2 regions of the Metabacillus sp. SLBN-84 genome follow, and region 1 is predicted to be linked to the other one. Evidence: a T-box and tRNA genes for the amino acid it is inferred to sense, from the RefSeq annotation. Region 1 holds a T-box; the other holds one or more tRNA genes.
What was found. A T-box is a leader RNA that pairs with one kind of tRNA and senses whether it is charged. The one in region 1 lies ahead of metG (methionine--tRNA ligase), so its partner is inferred to be a tRNA-Met.

Region 1 (8,788 bases):
TATGTTCGTATTTAAAGGCTGTCAGTAAATATAAGACGAAATAGCTATACCTTTGAACTTGTATCACAAAATATCAACGACATCGACGCTTTAGAGACGTTTGGAATCAAACGATCACTAAGTATGAAAGGCTGCCCCTACGATAATGCGGTAGCTGAAGCCACGTTCAAAATCATCAAGACAGAGTTTGTAAAACGTCGTCATTTTGCCAGTTTAGAAGAGTTAACACACGAATTTAATCAGCACGTTCATTGGTTTAATGATGTTCGAATCCACAGAACATTAGGTTACATAAGCCCGAATGAATACAAACAAAGACACCTTAAAAAAACTGTCTAGTTTAGTGTTGACCTACCAACTTTCCAAGGGGTAGCGTCGCCATAAGTGGCGCCATTCCCCGTAGTGGAGCCACTTTCCAAGGGGTAGCGTCGTCATAAGTGGCGCCATTCCCCGTAGTGGAGCCACTTTTCAAGGGGTAGCGTCGCCATAAGTGGCGCCATTCCCCGTAGTGGAACCACTTTTTAAGGGGTAGAGTCCCCATTATTGGCGCCATTCCCCGTAGTGGAGCCACTTTTCAAGGGGTAGAGTCCCCATAAGTGGCGCCATTCGCCGTAGTGGAGCCACTTTTCAAGGGGTAGAGTCCCCATTAGTGGTGCCATTCCCCGAAGTGCCGCCACTTTTCAAAGGATAGCGTCGCATAAGGGCGCCATTCTCCTTTGTGCTGCGTAGAATGTTACTTTTTAAGCCTTTCTGTTTCCTCTCCAATCCTCTCTGGATCAATCCGTTCAAACAGCGGGTTCACATCCTGAACGGTAAATGACTGCTGCTCTAAAAATGTCCATGCTTCTGCTGATAGGTTCAATGTCTCCTGTAATTTGAGGCAGGAAAAAGGCAGAAAAGGCTGCAGGATAACCGACAAGTTGGCAATGGCCAGCGTACAGGTGAAAAGTACTTTTTGGCAGTCTTCTTTATCTTGCTTGACTGAAATCCATGGTTTCTTTTCATCAAAGTATTTATTCAAATGCCGGATGAAAGCGAAAATGGTTTCAAGCGCGGCTTTGAACTGACCGCTTTCTATCAGTGCTCCTGTCTGATAATAGAGAGCCTTCATTTCCTGTTCAATCCCTTGATCAGCTGATCCTGAAATCGTTCCATCAAATGACTTTTCAATAAACTTTAACGTCCGGTTTACAAGATTTCCAAAAGCTCCAAGCAGCTCTCCGTTGTGAGAATGGATAAATTCTCTCCACGAAAAATCGGTGTCTCTTTTTTCCGGACCGTTAATCGTCAGGAAATAGCGGATGGAATCGGGATGATAGCGTTCAAGAAGATCAGGCGCCCAGACAGCCCAGTTCTGGCTGGTGGACAGCTTTCTTTTTTCAAGGGTTACATACTCACTGGAGATGATATGCTCAGGCCGTTTCAGTCCGCCAAGGGCTGTAAGGATACCAGGCCAGATGATGGTGTGAAACGGAATGTTATCCTTGCCGTGAACGTAGTAAGAGGAAGCATCATCATTCCAGAAGTCTTTCCAGTTCTCTCCGTTATCTTCCGCCCAGAGCCTGCTTGCAGATAGATAGCCTGATACCGCCTCGATCCAGACATAGATTTTTTTCTTTTCATAGCCTTTGACCGGAACCGGCACGCCAATCGGCAGATCACGTGTGGCACACCTGTCCTGAAGGCCTTCTGACAGGTATCGTTTTGTGAGATTCACCGCATTTTCCCGCCAATTTGAACCGTTTTCGAGAGCATACTCTTCCAGCGCTCCCTGAAGGGAAGCAAGACTGAAATAATAGTGGGCGGTTTCTCTGGCTTCAGGCTCATGCCCGCAAAGCTTGCATTCTTTGTCAATCAGATCAAGCGGGTCGAGAATGGCAGAGCACACGTCACACTGATCTCCCCGGGCCCGCGATGAACAGGAGGGACAAACGCCTTCCACATACCGGTCGGGCAAAAACTGTTCACAATGTCCGCAGTATGCCTGCCGGGTTTCTTTTTCGTAAAGAGCCCCGTTCCCAAGTAAAGAAAGGAAAATTTCCTGGACGGTCCTGTGGTGATGGGGCGCATCTGTTCGTGTATAGCAGTCATACGTAAAGCCAAGTCTTCTGAAACAATCGGAAAATTCCTGGTGATAGCGGTCTGCAATAACAGCTGCCTCCACGTTTTCCTGTCTGGCTCTGATTGAAATAGGTGTTCCATTGCAGTCACTCCCTGAAACATACAGTACCCTTTCTCCTTTAAGCCTGTAATAGCGGGCCAGAAGATCACCCGGCAAAAGACTGGCAATATGTCCGATATGCAGGGATCCATTTGCATACGGCCAAGCTCCTCCAATAAAAATACTCATTATTTTTCCTCCTTTTCCACGCAAAAAAACCCCGTCCATAGACTGAAACAGTCTAAGGACGAGGTTTGAAGTCGCGGTACCACCTTAGTTTACAGGTCAATTGACCTGCCTTTGTCCGTACGGGGCATGAAAGCCTGATACGTATGCCGTTGTAACGTCGGCAACCACGTCACAGTCTACTTGTGCACGTGCACGTTCGGTGTGAAGCTCAAAGGTCATTTTCCGTGCGGGCTGCCACGCTTCTTTTCAGCTGCCGAAGCTCTCTTTGGAGGTGTCCCTGCATGTACTTTTCCTTCTCATCGCTTTTCATTTGTTCTCATTTTATCCAAAAGAAGGAAGATTGTAAAGGGGGGGATTTGTCGAAAAATTTTAGACTTTTTATGTAAAAAATTGTAATATATTGCATTCCGTTTTATTCTTTCAAAAAGTATAATAGAGAAGTTTGATAGATTAAATACAGGGGGATCTTTACATGAAAAAAACGATTGTACTATCTGCGTTATTTGCTTTAAGCCTTCCGTTTGCCCAAGTAAGTGCAGCAGAAACAGCGCCTACTTACCGCTATGCGGGAGAAAACCGCTTTGACACATCAGTGGCGCTTGCTGATGAGTGGCTTGAGTCAGATGTGGCTGTTCTTGCTACTGGAAGAAATTATCCGGATGCACTGAGTGCGACTCCGCTTGCTGTGAAGCACGAGGCTCCGCTTCTTCTTACAGACACAAAGGCTGTACCAACAAAAGTGCTGGCAAAATTAAAAGACCTTGGCGTAACAAAGGTTTATCTGATTGGCGGAACTGGCGTTATTTCAGCTGATGTTGAAACTCAACTGAAAAATAACGGAGTAAAAACAATTGTCCGAATCGCTGGAAATGACAGATACGAAACATCTGTAAAAGTGGCAAAAGAAGTAGGAGTTGATGGCGGAATCGTTGTAGCTTCTGGTGAAAATTATCCGGATGCCCTTTCCATCGCTCCTGTTGCAGGAATCATTGGAGCTCCAATTCTTCTAACGCGCAGCGCTGATCTTCCGGGCGTTGTTAAGACGTATGTGAAAACAGCTGGTGCGGACTACTCCATTGTTGCGGGCGGATCTTCAGTCGTTTCTGCTAAAGCAGCTGCATCCCTTCCGGATATGACCAGACTTGGCGGAAGCAACCGTTATACAACAAACACTCAGATTGTAGATTATGCATTTGAGGAAGGAATCTATGACATGGACTATCCGTTCATCGCTACTGGCGCTGATTTCCCTGATGCCCTGTCTGCTTCTGCACTTGCAGCAGGCTGGTCGAACGGTATCATTCTAACTGATCCAAATGAGCCAAAAACAACGACAAAAGAGACTGTTCAGTATTATTCTGATCTGGTTGAAGAATATGAAATTGTCGGCGGAGTAAAAGCACTGCCTGACAGCACGGTTGCGAAACTGTTTCAATAAGAATGAGTGAGAGCCCTGATTAAGAATCAGGGCTTTTTTAAGTGTCATTTTTTATTTTTTATAGAAAAAAGCATTTCATTGGGCAATTATCCCCCTAAACAACGCTCTGTTCCTTACGAAGAAAGATATCCTGAAGAGTGGGCTCCTCTACTTCAACACGTAAGATATCAAGATCAGAGATAATCATGGCACGGATGACGGCTGAAATTTTATGTTCTTCTGCTACTGTAAAATGGACATATTCATTCGTATACACAATATCATCAGCCATGCCTGAAAGGACTTTCTTCAGCACGGTCTTTTTGCTGCCTATATCCTGCCTTAGTTTGATTGATACTCTGTACGCTTTTTGATGCTGCTTTTTCAGCTGGTCCATCGAACCAAGACTGCTGATCGTGCCGTCTCTCATAATGCCGATCTTTGTGCAGATTTTTTCTACCTCGTCAAGATTATGGGACGTCATGAAAATGGTTTTTCCTTCTTTATGGAGTTCAAGAATCAGCGAGTGTATGTCAAGGATGGATTCCGCATCTACACCTGAGGTTGGTTCGTCCAGAAAGATAAGGTCAGGATCATTAATGAGGGCCTGCGCAATTCCCAGCTTTTTTTTCATCCCAAAAGAAAATTTCTTGGTTTTCCTGTGAGCTGCCTCACTTAAACCGACGCGATTCAGCAGATGGAGTAAATCAGTTCTGCTTTTTTTCGTCTTAAGGATGCTCGAATAAAACTCCAGGTGCTGCAAAGGGGATAGGTCATCATAAAAGGATGAATAATCAGGAAGGACGCCAATTTTGTCTTTCATTTTTTCTATCTCGTCCATGCCTGAACCGAGAAGCTTGTATTCACCGGAAGTAGGCAGGATGATGCCAGTTATCATATTAATAAATGTTGATTTACCGGCGCCATTTGTACCAAGAAATCCAAAAATCTCTCCTGCTTCAATTGTTAATGAAATGTCGTTAACGACTGTAGTTGCTCCATATTTCTTTGTCAGAGACTTCGTTTCAATCACGTTCATTAAAAATCCCTCTTTCTGAAGATAATGACCGATCCCATCACCATAAGCAAGGTTAAAATAAGCGTTAAATAACTGAGAGCCGGAGTGTCTGTAAAACTGAAGAAATAGTAGGGCGTAAAAACACTCAGGATATTAATAATCATATTGCTGTCACTCACAAGGCCCCATATTCCGATTACCGGCAGAGCTATGCTCAATATGATTCCTGAAAACATCGTCAGGGCAGGGCGGCCGATTATGATGCTCATCAGCAGGCTCAGTGCGATGAAATAGGACAAGAAAACGATGTTTTCAATAAAAGGAAGAAGATAAAATGATTGAGTAAAGATCGAAATCAGCACCAGTGCTGCAAACAGACAGGCAGTCCAGAAAGCTGTTATTCCAAAGAACTTGCCGAGCACAATGTCATCCCGTTTTACTTTTGTTATCAGAAATCTCATTGTTCTGCTCTGGGTTTCCCTATTAATGATGTCGTGGGAGAGACTTGTTACAAACAGCGGTCCAAAAAAATACATTAAGAACATCAGGCCTGATATGTATCCATTTTTAAGACCGAGTTCTTCTAGTTCCTGAGGGGGAATGCCGGACATTACATCACCTATCAAAAATGTCATCCCGGTTATAATCAGGATGAAAATGACAGACTTCATACTTTTAAATAAGCTAAGAAATTCTCTTCTGCAAATGGCAATCATGATAATCCTCCTTTTTTTTCATCATACAACGAAAAAATTAACCTAAAACAAACAACGGCTTAAACTTACCTTAAATTGTAAAAAACACGGGGGCAGTGCATTTTTGGGATCCTGCTTTGCAGATGATTCATTTCACAAAGCATCAAGCAAAAGAGATGAGGACATAAACAGAGTGGTTCTTGAACAAAAGCCTTCATATGATAGCGTCTTCAAAGATGGAATAAGCCGACTGCCTTCACGTATTTACTAGAAGAAAATAGGAATTAAGTAAAAAATAAGGATGTGTTTCGAAGAGGATAAGAATAAAGAGATAGAATGATGGTGGAAATGGAGTGGAAGCAGAGGTTTTTTCTCCTGAAAACAAAAAAGTTTAGACATTTAGGAAGTGACTATTTATGTATACTCAAATGAATGCACCTGAAAAAAGATTATCCAAGGATGCGGTTAAAGTTTGGCTTATTAGTGAAGCAATCACGAACCTTATTGGATTCATGATCCTTGGACTATTGTTTTACCTGGATTACCGCTTTTCATGGAAAGAATGGATTGGCTGGATTCTGATCGGCTTAACAGTGATTTCTGTAATAGGTTCTGTCTGGTCATGCATCAACCCGTTTTTGCTGTATAAAAACTGGCGCTACGATGTAGATGAAGAGTTTTTGCAAGTAAAGTCCGGCGTCTTATTTGAAGAGCATCAGCTAGTCCCAATGACAAAAATCCAATCGGTAGCAACCAAACAAGGTCCGTTACTCAGAAGATACGGACTCTGCACAATTTCTATTGAAACGACGGGATCATCCCATACAATTCCCGCTCTTTCCAAAGAGGTAGCTGCTTCATTGAGACATCAGATTGCCCGTTACGCAAAGATTAAGGAAATCGAATCATGACAGAGACGACACGATATCATCCACTGCTTGTTCTTTTTCGCTTATGGAAACTGGTCAAGAATTCCATTTTCTTTGTTGTTTACTTGTTCATTATTAAAGCTGATTCAGAATCTGCTTTTGTAGAGTATGGCAGGCTTCTTTTTTTCGCGGTCTTTGGAATCATCTTTATTTCCATCATCTTGAAGTGGTTTACTCACAAATACAAACTGGATGATCAATCTTTTCACCTTTATAATGGGATTTTCAGTAAATCAGAGCGAACCATCCCCTTTTCGAGCATTCAAAATGTGAATCGGCATACCTCTTTATTTCACAGGATGTTCCATGTAACGTCGACCAGTTTTGAAACGGGAATGACAGGGGAGGAAGCTGGGGTGAAATTTGAAGTGATTTCTCAATTAGATTCAGAACGAATCGAAGCCCATATAGCAAGGGCAGATCACAGCGGGCCGACCACGGTCTCTCCTGACGTTGCCAATATCGAATTATCTTCTCAAAAAGAAACGGAAAGAGTGAGTTTGAATCGAACCACTCATTTTAAACCTTCCAAATTGTCCATTTTAAAAGCATCCTTTACATCACTTAGCTTTTTGGTGCTTGTTCCTATAATCGGCTCTTTTTATTTCAAAATCGATGAGATTTTTCATGTGAAAGAAGAAGCAGAAGGTCTATTCTCTGCTGTCATGAGCTCTGCATGGCTGGTTATAGTCATCACCATCATACTCGTTGCTGCTTCAGCAGTTTTCGGCATTGTGCGGACATTCTTAAAATACGGGAAATATCACATCTCTTCAGACAATGAACGCATCTACATTACGAAAGGTATCATCGAAGAAACAACCTTTTCCATATCCAAAGATAAGGTGCAGGCGATCGAAATCAATCAATCCATCATGAAACGCTTGCTAGGACTTGCAGAAGTAAAACTGATAAGTGCAGGCAGTCTGAGTCTTGGCGAAGATACCCTTGAGATAAATTCTCTCTATCCATTTTTGCCTGTTAAAAGGGCATATGAAATGATATCTGAAATTTTGCCTACTTATGAGGTAACATCAAAGATGACTCGCCTGCCAGTCAAATCCCTTTGGGTCCGTATGTTTAAGCCGAGCTGGATCTGGATCACAGCAACGGCCGCCCTCTTTTATTTCAAACCGGCCGTTCTTGGTATGGAACAAGCTTGGTGGATATTATCCGCTGTCCTGTTCATCACGATCAAAGGAATAAGGGTGCTCGACTTTTTAAATACACGCTACACGTTGAACGATCGCTTCGTCCAATTCAAAACCGGCAGTCTGACTACGTGTTTATTCGTTTCCAAACGAGATAAAATCATTGAAGTAAAAGTAACCCGGAACATCTTGCAGAAAATGGCCGGCCTCGCATCGATCGGAACCATCAACCGGGCTAAGCCGGTCCGTCATGCCGGTGTCAGTGATGTGCCGTTGGAGATGGCTGCCTCGCTATACAAGTGGTATATGGAGCGGAGAAGAGAGATCGAGGTTGAGTGATTTCCAGGTTGCTGAAGCGATCATTTTAGTGTATAAAAAGACGCTTTATCTTGAATGGATAAAGCGTCATGTCATACTGAATTTATTTTCTGCCCTTAGGAGGATATGTTAAACTTCCGAGGATAACAGCCTGTTTAGCACCTGTAGCAGATGGGACGTTACCTGCATTTCCGTTGTACGTTTCATTTGCAAGAAGAGCAAAGGCCACTGCTTCTTTTGATTCCGATGAATAACCCAATTCTTCTTGAGTCATCACTTTAACGGAGCTTCCAAGAAGGGTTTGCATCATTTCCAATAGTGTGTGGTTGTAGCTGCCGCCTCCGCCTATAATCACCTCATCTATTTTGGTCTTTTGGAAAACATAGGCCTGGTAATTCGCAACGATAGATTTTGCGGTAAACATGGTAACAGTTGTGACTATGTCTTCTTTTGAGAGGTTTTTAAATTCTTCTAAGAGTTTCATGACGTATTGTTTTCCAAACAGTTCTCTTCCGGTCGATTTTGGAGGAGCGCTCATAATGTATGGGTGGTTCATACAATAGGATAACAGCTCCTCATTCACTTTTCCCTGCTTTGCAATCCTACCGCCCTTGTCATAATTCACCCCGAACAATTGGCGACACACTTCATCGATGATCATGTTTCCCGGTCCTGTATCAAACGCTACCATATCACCTAATGACGCCCCTCTTGGAAGAACCGTAACATTTCCTATTCCTCCAATATTCTGGAGAAGTCTTCCCTTTGTCTCACTCCGATAAAGAATATATTCGGTGTAGGGAACTAGAGGTGCACCCTGCCCTCCGGCGGCCATATCCATGGTACGGAAATTGGATACGACCATTGTGTCTGTATCGTGGGCTATGACAGCAGCTTCTCCAATCTGAAG
Region 2 (8,788 bases), 650 kb from region 1:
GGCTCAAAATCGCTGAAGGACTGCTGAACGGTCTTGGATCGGCAAAAAAAGAAGAGATTTCTGCAAAAGGGGTTTAGATCTGCCCCGGACTGTCTAAGCTGTTGAAGAAAATACTGCCTAATCAAGAAAATTTCACTGATGTTGTGTATATTGCGTGTATGGCTGAAGGATACTATCCGTAAGAAATGGTGGTTGTTGCAAAGAGTTCCTGCGAGCAAGCAATCATCAACTACTCAATCATCAAGTGAAAGTGAGGCAGCATTAGATGAAAGCAACTGGTATAGTACGACGTATTGATGATTTAGGCCGCGTGGTGATTCCAAAGGAAATCCGCAGAACTCTGCGCATCCGTGAGGGAGATCCGCTTGAAATCTTTGTCGACCGCGACGGTGAAGTTATCTTAAAGAAATACTCCCCGATCAGTGAACTGAGTGATTTTGCAAAGGAATATGCCGACGCTCTGTATGACAGCCTTGGACATCCAGTCCTGATTTGTGACCGTGATACCTACATAGCAGTATCAGGCGGTTCAAAAAAGGAATACATGAACAAAAACATCAGCGAGCAGGTTGAAAAAGCAATGGAAGACCGCAGCTCTTTGCTGAATACTGAGGGCGGCAGCGTCGAGCTGATTGACGGCAATGCAGAAGAACTTAAATCGTTCACAGTCGGACCGATCGTTGCAAATGGAGATCCAATCGGAGCAGTAGTCATTTTTTCGAAGGATCAGTCTGTTGGGGAAGTTGAACATAAAGCAGTAGAAACAGCTGCAGGCTTTTTAGCCCGTCAGATGGAACAATAGTCTTTATTTATACCGTTTTAATCAGGCAGCAGCTTTTGCTGCCTTTTCTTATGCCTAAAAGAGGGAAAAATAGACAAAAAGGGCCGCTGAGTAAGATTTGAAGGAAGTTTCTTGTGATATAATAGGCTCGGTTAGCTTACTATGGAAGGAGAATTGGACGATGGACGTCCGTTCCGGGCCATCAAAACATCTTTTTTTGCAGGGGACAGCGGTTTTAACCATTGCCGCTCTGCTCATTAAAGTCATGAGTGCGGCATACCGTGTGCCTTATCAAAATATAGTCGGTGACATCGGCTTTTATATTTACCAGCAGGTCTATCCGTTTTACGGAATAGCCATCATGCTCGCTACTACGGGATTCCCGGTCATCATTTCGAAGATGATGATTGAGTTCGGAGAAAAAGGAAATGCGTCGTCAAACTCGAAAATTTTAAGAGTGTCTTTTCTGTTTTTATTTGCAGCGGGACTTATCTTTTATCTGACCTTATACATAGGCTCCGATCAGCTCGCTTCGTTCATGGGGGACCTTGAGCTTGCGCCGTTAATCAGAGTAATCTCTTTTTCTTTTTTGCTTGTTCCGTTTGTATCTATTTTAAGGGGCTATTTTCAGGGAGAGGAAAACATGCTGCCGACTGCCGTATCCCAGGTGGCGGAGCAGGGAATCAGAGTTTTGACGATTCTCATCTTTTCCTATTTGCTCATTAATAACGGGTACTCATTGTACGAAGCAGGACAAGGAGCCCTTTTCGGTTCCCTTACAGGAGGGTTTGCTGCTTTCATTCTGCTGGCCTTTTTTTTGTCAAAAGACAAAAGGGGAGTATCCTTTTTTGGGAAAAATGACTCTTCAATAAGGACTGCAAGCATTCTCTCTTATTTGGTTAAGCACTCCCTTACCATTTCGATTACAAGCCTGATGATTATTTTTATTCAGCTGATTGATGCTATGCAGCTGTATTCGGAGCTATTAAAAAACGGCTTTGAGATGTCTGATGCCAAGAGGATGAAAGGGATCTACGATCGGGGCCAGCCTTTGATTCAGCTGGGAACCGTGGTTGCTACTTCCTTTTCGCTGTCGCTCGTCCCTTTGATTGCTTTTGCTAAGCGGAACGGAAATCAGGCAGTTATCTTTGAGAGGATCACAGCTTCATTAAAAATTTGTACCGTAGTCGGAGCAGGAGCATCAGCCGGTCTGATCATGATAATGGAACCGCTGAATATTATGCTTTTCAAAAATGATTCGGGGACAGAGGTTCTTGCTGTTTTGAGCCTGTCTGTCATCTTTACTTCCTACTCTCTGACGCTCACCGCTATACTACAGGGTTTGAATTATACTGTTTTTCCTGCATTTGCTGTCCTAATTGGAACCGCAGCGAAACTCGCTTTGAATGAGCTGCTCGTTCCGGAATTTGGTACGGCAGGTGCAGCGGCTGCCACTGTTATAGCTTATGGTGTGATCGCGGGACTGAATGCCGGCTATCTGAAGTCAAAAGGGTACAGGCTTGCCGGAAGGGTGAATACAGGTAAGATTGCGGCTGCAGCGCTTATTATGATGGGAGCTCTCTTTGCCTATTCGGCTCTTTTTTCAGAAAGCTGGATGTCGGGAAACCGTTTGGCCGCATCAGCAGGGGCTCTTTGCGGAGCACTCTTCGGGGGAATGATCTACTTGATTGCCATCCTGAAATTATCTATATTTACACAAAAAGAACTTGAAGCTTTTCCGGGCGGAAAGAAGCTCGGAACGTTTTTAAAATAAAGGAAAAGGGGTATGAATATATGGCCAGGAAGATTACGGTTGTTGGACTTGGCGGCTCTGACGCAAGCCATATGCCGCTTGGGGTATACCGCAGACTCACTTCAGCATCTGCGCTGTACTTAAGAACAAAGGAGCATCCTGTTGTTGCGGAGCTTGGGGCAGAGCTTCCGGGCTATGTGTCCTTCGATTCTGTCTATGAAGAAAACAGCCAGTTCGGTGATGTATATAAAAAAATTGAAGAAGAGCTTTATAAAGAAGCGAATGACAGGGACATTGTTTATGCTGTTCCCGGACATCCCCTTGTTGCAGAGCAAACCGTTCAGTATCTTCTGCAAAACGGAAGAAAAAGAGGCTATGAGGTTGAGATTGCAGGAGGACAAAGTTTCCTGGATCCGACATTTACAGCACTCGGAATCGATCCGATTGACGGCTTTCAGATGGTGGACGGCCTGACGATGAAAAGAGAGCAGCTGAACTACAGGCAGCACCTGATTATCTGCCAGGTCTATGATCAAATGGTTGCTTCTGAAGTAAAGCTGACGCTGATGGAAGATCTGCCTGATGAGTATGAAGTGATGATCGTCACAGCGGCCGGAGGACGGAACGAAAAGATTGTTAAAGTCCCATTGTATGAACTGGACAGAGCCGCGGCGGTGGATAATTTAACAAGTGTCTATGTTCCTCCGATAAAAGAAGAAGAGCAACTGAATCATCAATTCCAGACTTTGCGTTCAGTCATTGCCGAGCTTCGTGGGCCAAACGGCTGTCCATGGGACAAAAAGCAGACACACAGCTCTCTTAAGAGGTACTTAATTGAAGAATGCTATGAGCTGATCGAAGCGATCGACGAAGAGGACGACGACCACTTGGTTGAAGAGCTCGGGGATGTACTGCTTCAGGTCATGCTGCATGCCCAAATCGGATCTGATGAAGGCATGTTTTCCATAGATGATGTGATTCGGACGCTGACGGATAAAATGATCCGGAGACACCCTCACGTCTTTGGGACGGCAGAGGCTCGTGATGAGGGAGAAGTCCTTGCCAACTGGCAGGAGATTAAGCGCGCGGAAAAAGGCTCACAGCAGAAGGAGCCGTTCCTAAAATCTGTAGCAGCTTCACTGCCTGCCCTGTCAAAGGCTTTTCATCTTCAGAAAAAAGCGGCTAAGGCAGGCTTTGACTGGGATGATGTGAACCCTGCATGGGACAAGGTGCAGGAGGAAATACAGGAATTCAAACACGAGGCAAAGGGATCAGATTCCAAAAAAGTGCTTGAAGAATTCGGGGACATCCTGTTTGCGCTCGTGAATATCGGAAGATTTTATGACGTAGAGCCAGAAACAGCGCTGACGTCTACTAACCATAAATTCACAAGACGATTCGAATATATTGAAAAGCGGGCTGAAGAGCTGAACAAACCGCTTGAGGACATGTCTTTAGAAGAAATGGACTCTTACTGGAATGAAGCGAAACAAAAGGGCCTGTAAAAAGGGAGTGCTTAAATCATGAGACTGGACAAATTTTTAAAAGTATCAAGATTGATTAAACGCCGGACGCTTGCAAAGGAAGTATCCGACCAGGGCAGGATTACTGTGAACGGAACGGTTGCAAAAGCCAGTTCAACTGTGAAAGAAGGGGACGAGCTCGCAATCCGCTTCGGACAAAAACGCATTACGGCCAAGGTCGAAAAACTGCAGGATTCTTCTAAGAAAGAAGATGCAGCCGGCATGTTCACAATCATAAAAGAAGAAAAGCTAAGCGAAGAATAGTCAGTAAGGGCTTGTTCTATTTTGCCCCCCTTTCTCATAGAAATAGATAAGAATATTTCTAAGAAGAATGCGGGGGCTGGCTATGAATCAATATTATGATAATGGATCACAGTCTAAAGGAACCATCCAGGAGCATGACGTGATTATGAGGGGCCGCAAGCTGCTGGACATCACAGGCGTAACCCATGTAGAAAGTTTTGACAATGAAGAGTTTCTTCTTGAGACGGTCATGGGCGCACTTGCCATTCGCGGGGAAAATCTGCAAATGAAAAACCTGGATGTCGACAAAGGCATTGTCTCCATCAAAGGGAGAGTTTTTGACCTTGTCTACCTGGATGACCAACAGACGGAGAAAGCTAAAGGACTCTTTAGCAAGTTGTTTAAATGACGCTGTCCGTTCAATTCCTGACCATGCTCAGCATGGTCGGATCCGGCTGTTTTATCGGAGTTTCCCTTGATACATACAGCCGTTTCCTCATGCGGTCAAAAAGAGCAAAATGGATTGTGTTTATAAATGACGTCTTTTTCTGGCTGTTTCAGGGACTTCTTTTATTTTACGTTCTTCTCCAGGTTAATGAAGGCGAGTTCAGGGTATACATTCTCCTTGCCCTGCTGTGCGGATATGCTGCCTATCAGAGTCTTTTGAAAAAAATGTATCTGGCGGTTTTGGAATGGATGATAAGGTTTGCTGTCGGACTGTACAGGACAGCTTTAAGTATCGGAGATTTCATGTTGGTCAAGCCTGTCACAGGGCTGACAAAATTGCTCATTGCCATTGTCACCGGACTTGTCATCTTTTTATGGAAGTTGGTAAAATGGCTTTGCAGGCTGATATTCGGAACGCTTAAAGTGCTGATGGCTCCTGTCATCTGGATACTGAAAGGAATGCTTAAACTTGTTCCGGCACGCATACGGAAATTCTTTCACAATTATTTCAAAAAAGCGGCAGGATTTCGTTTGAAAATCTTGAATATGTGTGGTAACTTATGGATTTTATGGAAAAAGAAGAAGTAAGGAGGCTAATGAATGAGTCTCGCTAAAGAACGGAAAATTACCCAGCTTCAGTCACAGTACGTGCAGCAGCAGGAGCGAAAAGACCAGATCATGAAACGGCGGAAACGCGGCCTTATCAGACGGCTGACGTTATTTGGATTAATTGCAGCGGTGACTTCAGTTATTGTCCTTTCGACCCTGATTTCCCAATCAAGCGCCATTGAAGAAAAGGCAGAAGAAAAGAAGAAGCTTGAGAGTAAGCTTGCTGAGCTTGAGAAAGAAGAAAAGGTGCTCGAAGAGGAAATTGTGAAGCTGAACGACGATGATTATATTGCAAAAATCGCACGCCGCGACTATTTTTTATCGGATGAGAACGAAATCATCTTCTCTTTGCCAAAAAAAGGTAAAGAGTAGTGTTGTTGACACTTGATTTTTACATTATGTATAATTAACTATAATGAGTTTTTATGTTTATTAAGGAGGAGCATTTTTTTTATGTCGATAGAAGTTGGCAGCAAGCTGCAAGGTAAGGTAACGGGCATTACAAATTTCGGAGCGTTCGTAGAGCTTTCTGGCGGCACTACAGGACTAGTCCATATCAGTGAAGTCGCTGATAATTACGTGAAGGATATTAACGATCACTTAAAAGTAGGTGACGAAGTTACTGTAAAAGTCATCAACGTAGAGAAAGACGGAAAAATCGGTTTATCCATCAAGAAAGCTATTGATCGTCCTGAGCGCCCAGAACGTCCAGACCGCCCGAACCGCTCAGACCGTCCAAACCGCCCAGATCGTCCAAGAGGAAGATCAAACACAAATGAGTTCCGTCCTAAAGAGAATTTCGAGCAAAAAATGAGCAGATTCCTTAAAGACAGCGAGGATCGCTTATCATCTCTAAAACGCAACACGGAATCAAAACGCGGCGGTCGCGGAGCAAGAAGAGGTTAACTTGCTGCTATCTGATATAAATGCTTAATCGTCAGGAGAGCACATGCGCGTGTGCTTTCTTTTTTTATGGGAAAAATGGCTCCTGAAAACTTTTTTAAACTTTTTGTTGACGAAAGAGACAATCCTTTGTATTATATATCTTGTGCCTAATACAAATGGCTTTTAAAAATGGCGGTGTAGCTCAGCTGGCTAGAGCGTACGGTTCATACCCGTGAGGTCGTGGGTTCGACTCCCTCCGCCGCTACCATTTTTAACTGGCCCGTTGGTCAAGCGGTTAAGACACCGCCCTTTCACGGCGGTAACACGGGTTCGAATCCCGTACGGGTCATCATACAAACCCCGGTTCTCTTATTTGAGAGCCGGGGTTTTTTGTATGCTTTCTCCTTTTGGTTTCCTGCAATTTCTCCCGGTTGCGACTCATTTCTCAGACTGCTTATCCCCTTTTCCTGTAAAATGACCCTGTTTTTCGTGCATTTTGTCGCTATTCAAAAAAACAGTCGAACGTTTCTTGGTATACCGGCCCCTCGTTTGACAAATTCTTTTTTGAGCCTTCTATATAATAGCCGTAATATCAAAAAACGGGGGAATGAAAATATGGAAAAGGTAGAAAGAAGGGTAATCGAGCCGATGACAGAAGTCAGCCTTGAAAAAACGCATCAGTGGTTCAATCGTTCTTTGAACCGTTTTGGGACAAGAATGCAGCTTCTTTTTTTACATAGAGGCCTGCTGTTTGTGCTGATTGGCTTTCTGCTTGGACGGGCTTTAATTCTGACAGAGGTGCTTCCGTTTGCATTGCCGTTTTTCGGAGCCGTTCTGCTGATGAAAAAAGATAAAGCGCTTTTTGCTTCGCTTGCTCTGATCGGAGGAGCAGCCACCATCTCCTGGCAAACCTCTCTCTTTGTCACCGCCTCAATCTTCGTCTTCCTGGTGATGAAAAAGCTGGCATCCTTTCTTTATAAAGACAAGATGAAGGCACTGCCGTTTGTTGTCTTTCTTTCTATGATGGTGACGAGGGTCGGGTACTTTTATCTCCAGGGCCCGCTTACTCTTTACGATTATATGATGGCAGGAGTCGAATCCGGCCTTGCCTTTATCCTTTCGCTCATCTTCCTGCAGAGTCTGCCTCTTCTTTCTGCAAAGAAGTACAAGCAGTCACTTAAGATAGAAGAAATCATCTGCATTATGATTCTCCTTGCCTCTGTCCTGACAGGGTTTGTCGGTGTCACTTATCAGGAACTTCAGGCTGAGCACATCTTTTCACGCTATATTGTCCTGCTGTTTGCCTTTATCGGGGGCTCAAGCATCGGCTGTACGGTCGGTGTGGTAACGGGATTGATTTTGAGTCTTGCAAACGTAGGGAATTTATATCAGATGAGCCTCCTTGCATTTTCGGGGCTTCTTGGAGGCCTGCTAAAAGAAGGGCAGAAGTTTGGGGCGGCAATCGGACTGCTGATTGGATCGCTGCTTATTACCCTGTACGGAGAGGGTTCAACGGATCTGATGAAAAACCTGACAGAATCCGTTATTGCCATCGGTCTGTTTTTGCTGACCCCGAAGGCGATCACCAATAAGCTGGCCAAGCACATCCCTGGTACGAACGAGCACACCCAGGAGCAGCAGCAGTACGTGCGGAAAATCAGGGATGTGACCGCTCACAGGGTCGATCAGTTCTCACAGGTTTTTTATGCTCTTTCTGAAAGCTTTGCCACCTTCTATGAAAAAAGCGAAGAATCAGAAGACCAGCGGGGAACAGACCTGTTCTTAAGCACGATTACGGAAAAAACGTGCCAGACCTGCTTTAAAAAAGAAAGGTGCTGGGTTCAGAATTTTGATACAACCTATGAGTTTATGAAGGCTATTATGGATGAAAGCAAAGAAAATACGTATCACAGCAACCGCAAGCTGAAAAAAGAGTTTGAAAAGTACTGCTCAAAACCGAAAAAGGTGGAAGAGGCTATTGAGCAGGAAATCAACTATTATGATGCGAACGAAAAGCTGAAGCAGCAAGTGCAGGAAAGCAGGCGGCTTGTAGCGGAACAGCTGCTTGGTGTGTCTCAGGTCATGGAGGATTTTTCAAAAGAAATCAAGCGTGAACGGGAGAATCATTTTGTGCAGGAGGAGCAGATTCTCGAAGCGCTCCAGAGCTTTGGCATTGAGATAGGGCACGTTGATATATACAGTCTTGAACAGGGAAATGTCGATATTGAAATGAGCATCCCGTTTTGCAATGGCCACGGGGAGTGCGAAAAAATCATAGCTCCGATGCTGTCTGATATTCTTGAGGAATCCATTATTGTGAAACGTGAGGAATGCTCAAGCTATCCGAACGGCTACTGTCATGTATCGTTCGGGTCTTCAAGAACGTATCGGGTTGATTCGGGTGTTGCCCATGCGGCAAAAGGCGGAGGTCTCGTTTCGGGAGACAGCTACTCAACTATTGAGCTTGGTTTCGGCAAATATGCGATTGCAATCAGCGACGGTATGGGAAACGGAGTAAGAGCCCATTTTGAGAGCAATGAAACCATT

Region 2: it has a tRNA-Met gene. The T-box ahead of metG (methionine--tRNA ligase) is inferred to sense a tRNA for this amino acid. The anticodon was not compared.

The regions. Positions count from the first base shown of each region.
Region 1 is NZ_JBRJIP010000001.1:669,514-678,301, forward strand. Features, by position in the region: partial or broken gene RKD52_RS03270 (IS3 family transposase) at 88-339, shown strand; gene metG (methionine--tRNA ligase) at 734-2,350, opposite strand; T-box leader at 2,402-2,659, opposite strand; gene RKD52_RS03280 (cell wall-binding repeat-containing protein) at 2,823-3,788, shown strand; gene RKD52_RS03285 (ATP-binding cassette domain-containing protein) at 3,883-4,806, opposite strand; gene RKD52_RS03290 (ABC transporter permease) at 4,806-5,501, opposite strand; gene RKD52_RS03295 (PH domain-containing protein) at 5,897-6,391, shown strand; gene RKD52_RS03300 (PH domain-containing protein) at 6,388-7,899, shown strand; gene anmK (anhydro-N-acetylmuramic acid kinase AnmK) at 7,982-8,788, opposite strand, start outside.
Region 2 is NZ_JBRJIP010000001.1:18,461-27,248, reverse strand. Features, by position in the region: partial or broken gene mfd (transcription-repair coupling factor) at 1-77, shown strand, start outside; gene spoVT (stage V sporulation protein T) at 266-802, shown strand; gene RKD52_RS00145 (putative polysaccharide biosynthesis protein) at 963-2,555, shown strand; gene yabN (bifunctional methyltransferase/pyrophosphohydrolase YabN) at 2,576-4,039, shown strand; gene RKD52_RS00135 (RNA-binding S4 domain-containing protein) at 4,058-4,321, shown strand; gene yabP (sporulation protein YabP) at 4,404-4,709, shown strand; gene yabQ (spore cortex biosynthesis protein YabQ) at 4,706-5,335, shown strand; gene RKD52_RS00120 (septum formation initiator family protein) at 5,348-5,728, shown strand; gene RKD52_RS00115 (S1 domain-containing RNA-binding protein) at 5,810-6,262, shown strand; tRNA gene RKD52_RS00110 (tRNA-Met) at 6,433-6,509, shown strand; tRNA gene RKD52_RS00105 (tRNA-Glu) at 6,519-6,590, shown strand; gene spoIIE (stage II sporulation protein E) at 6,857-8,788, shown strand, end outside.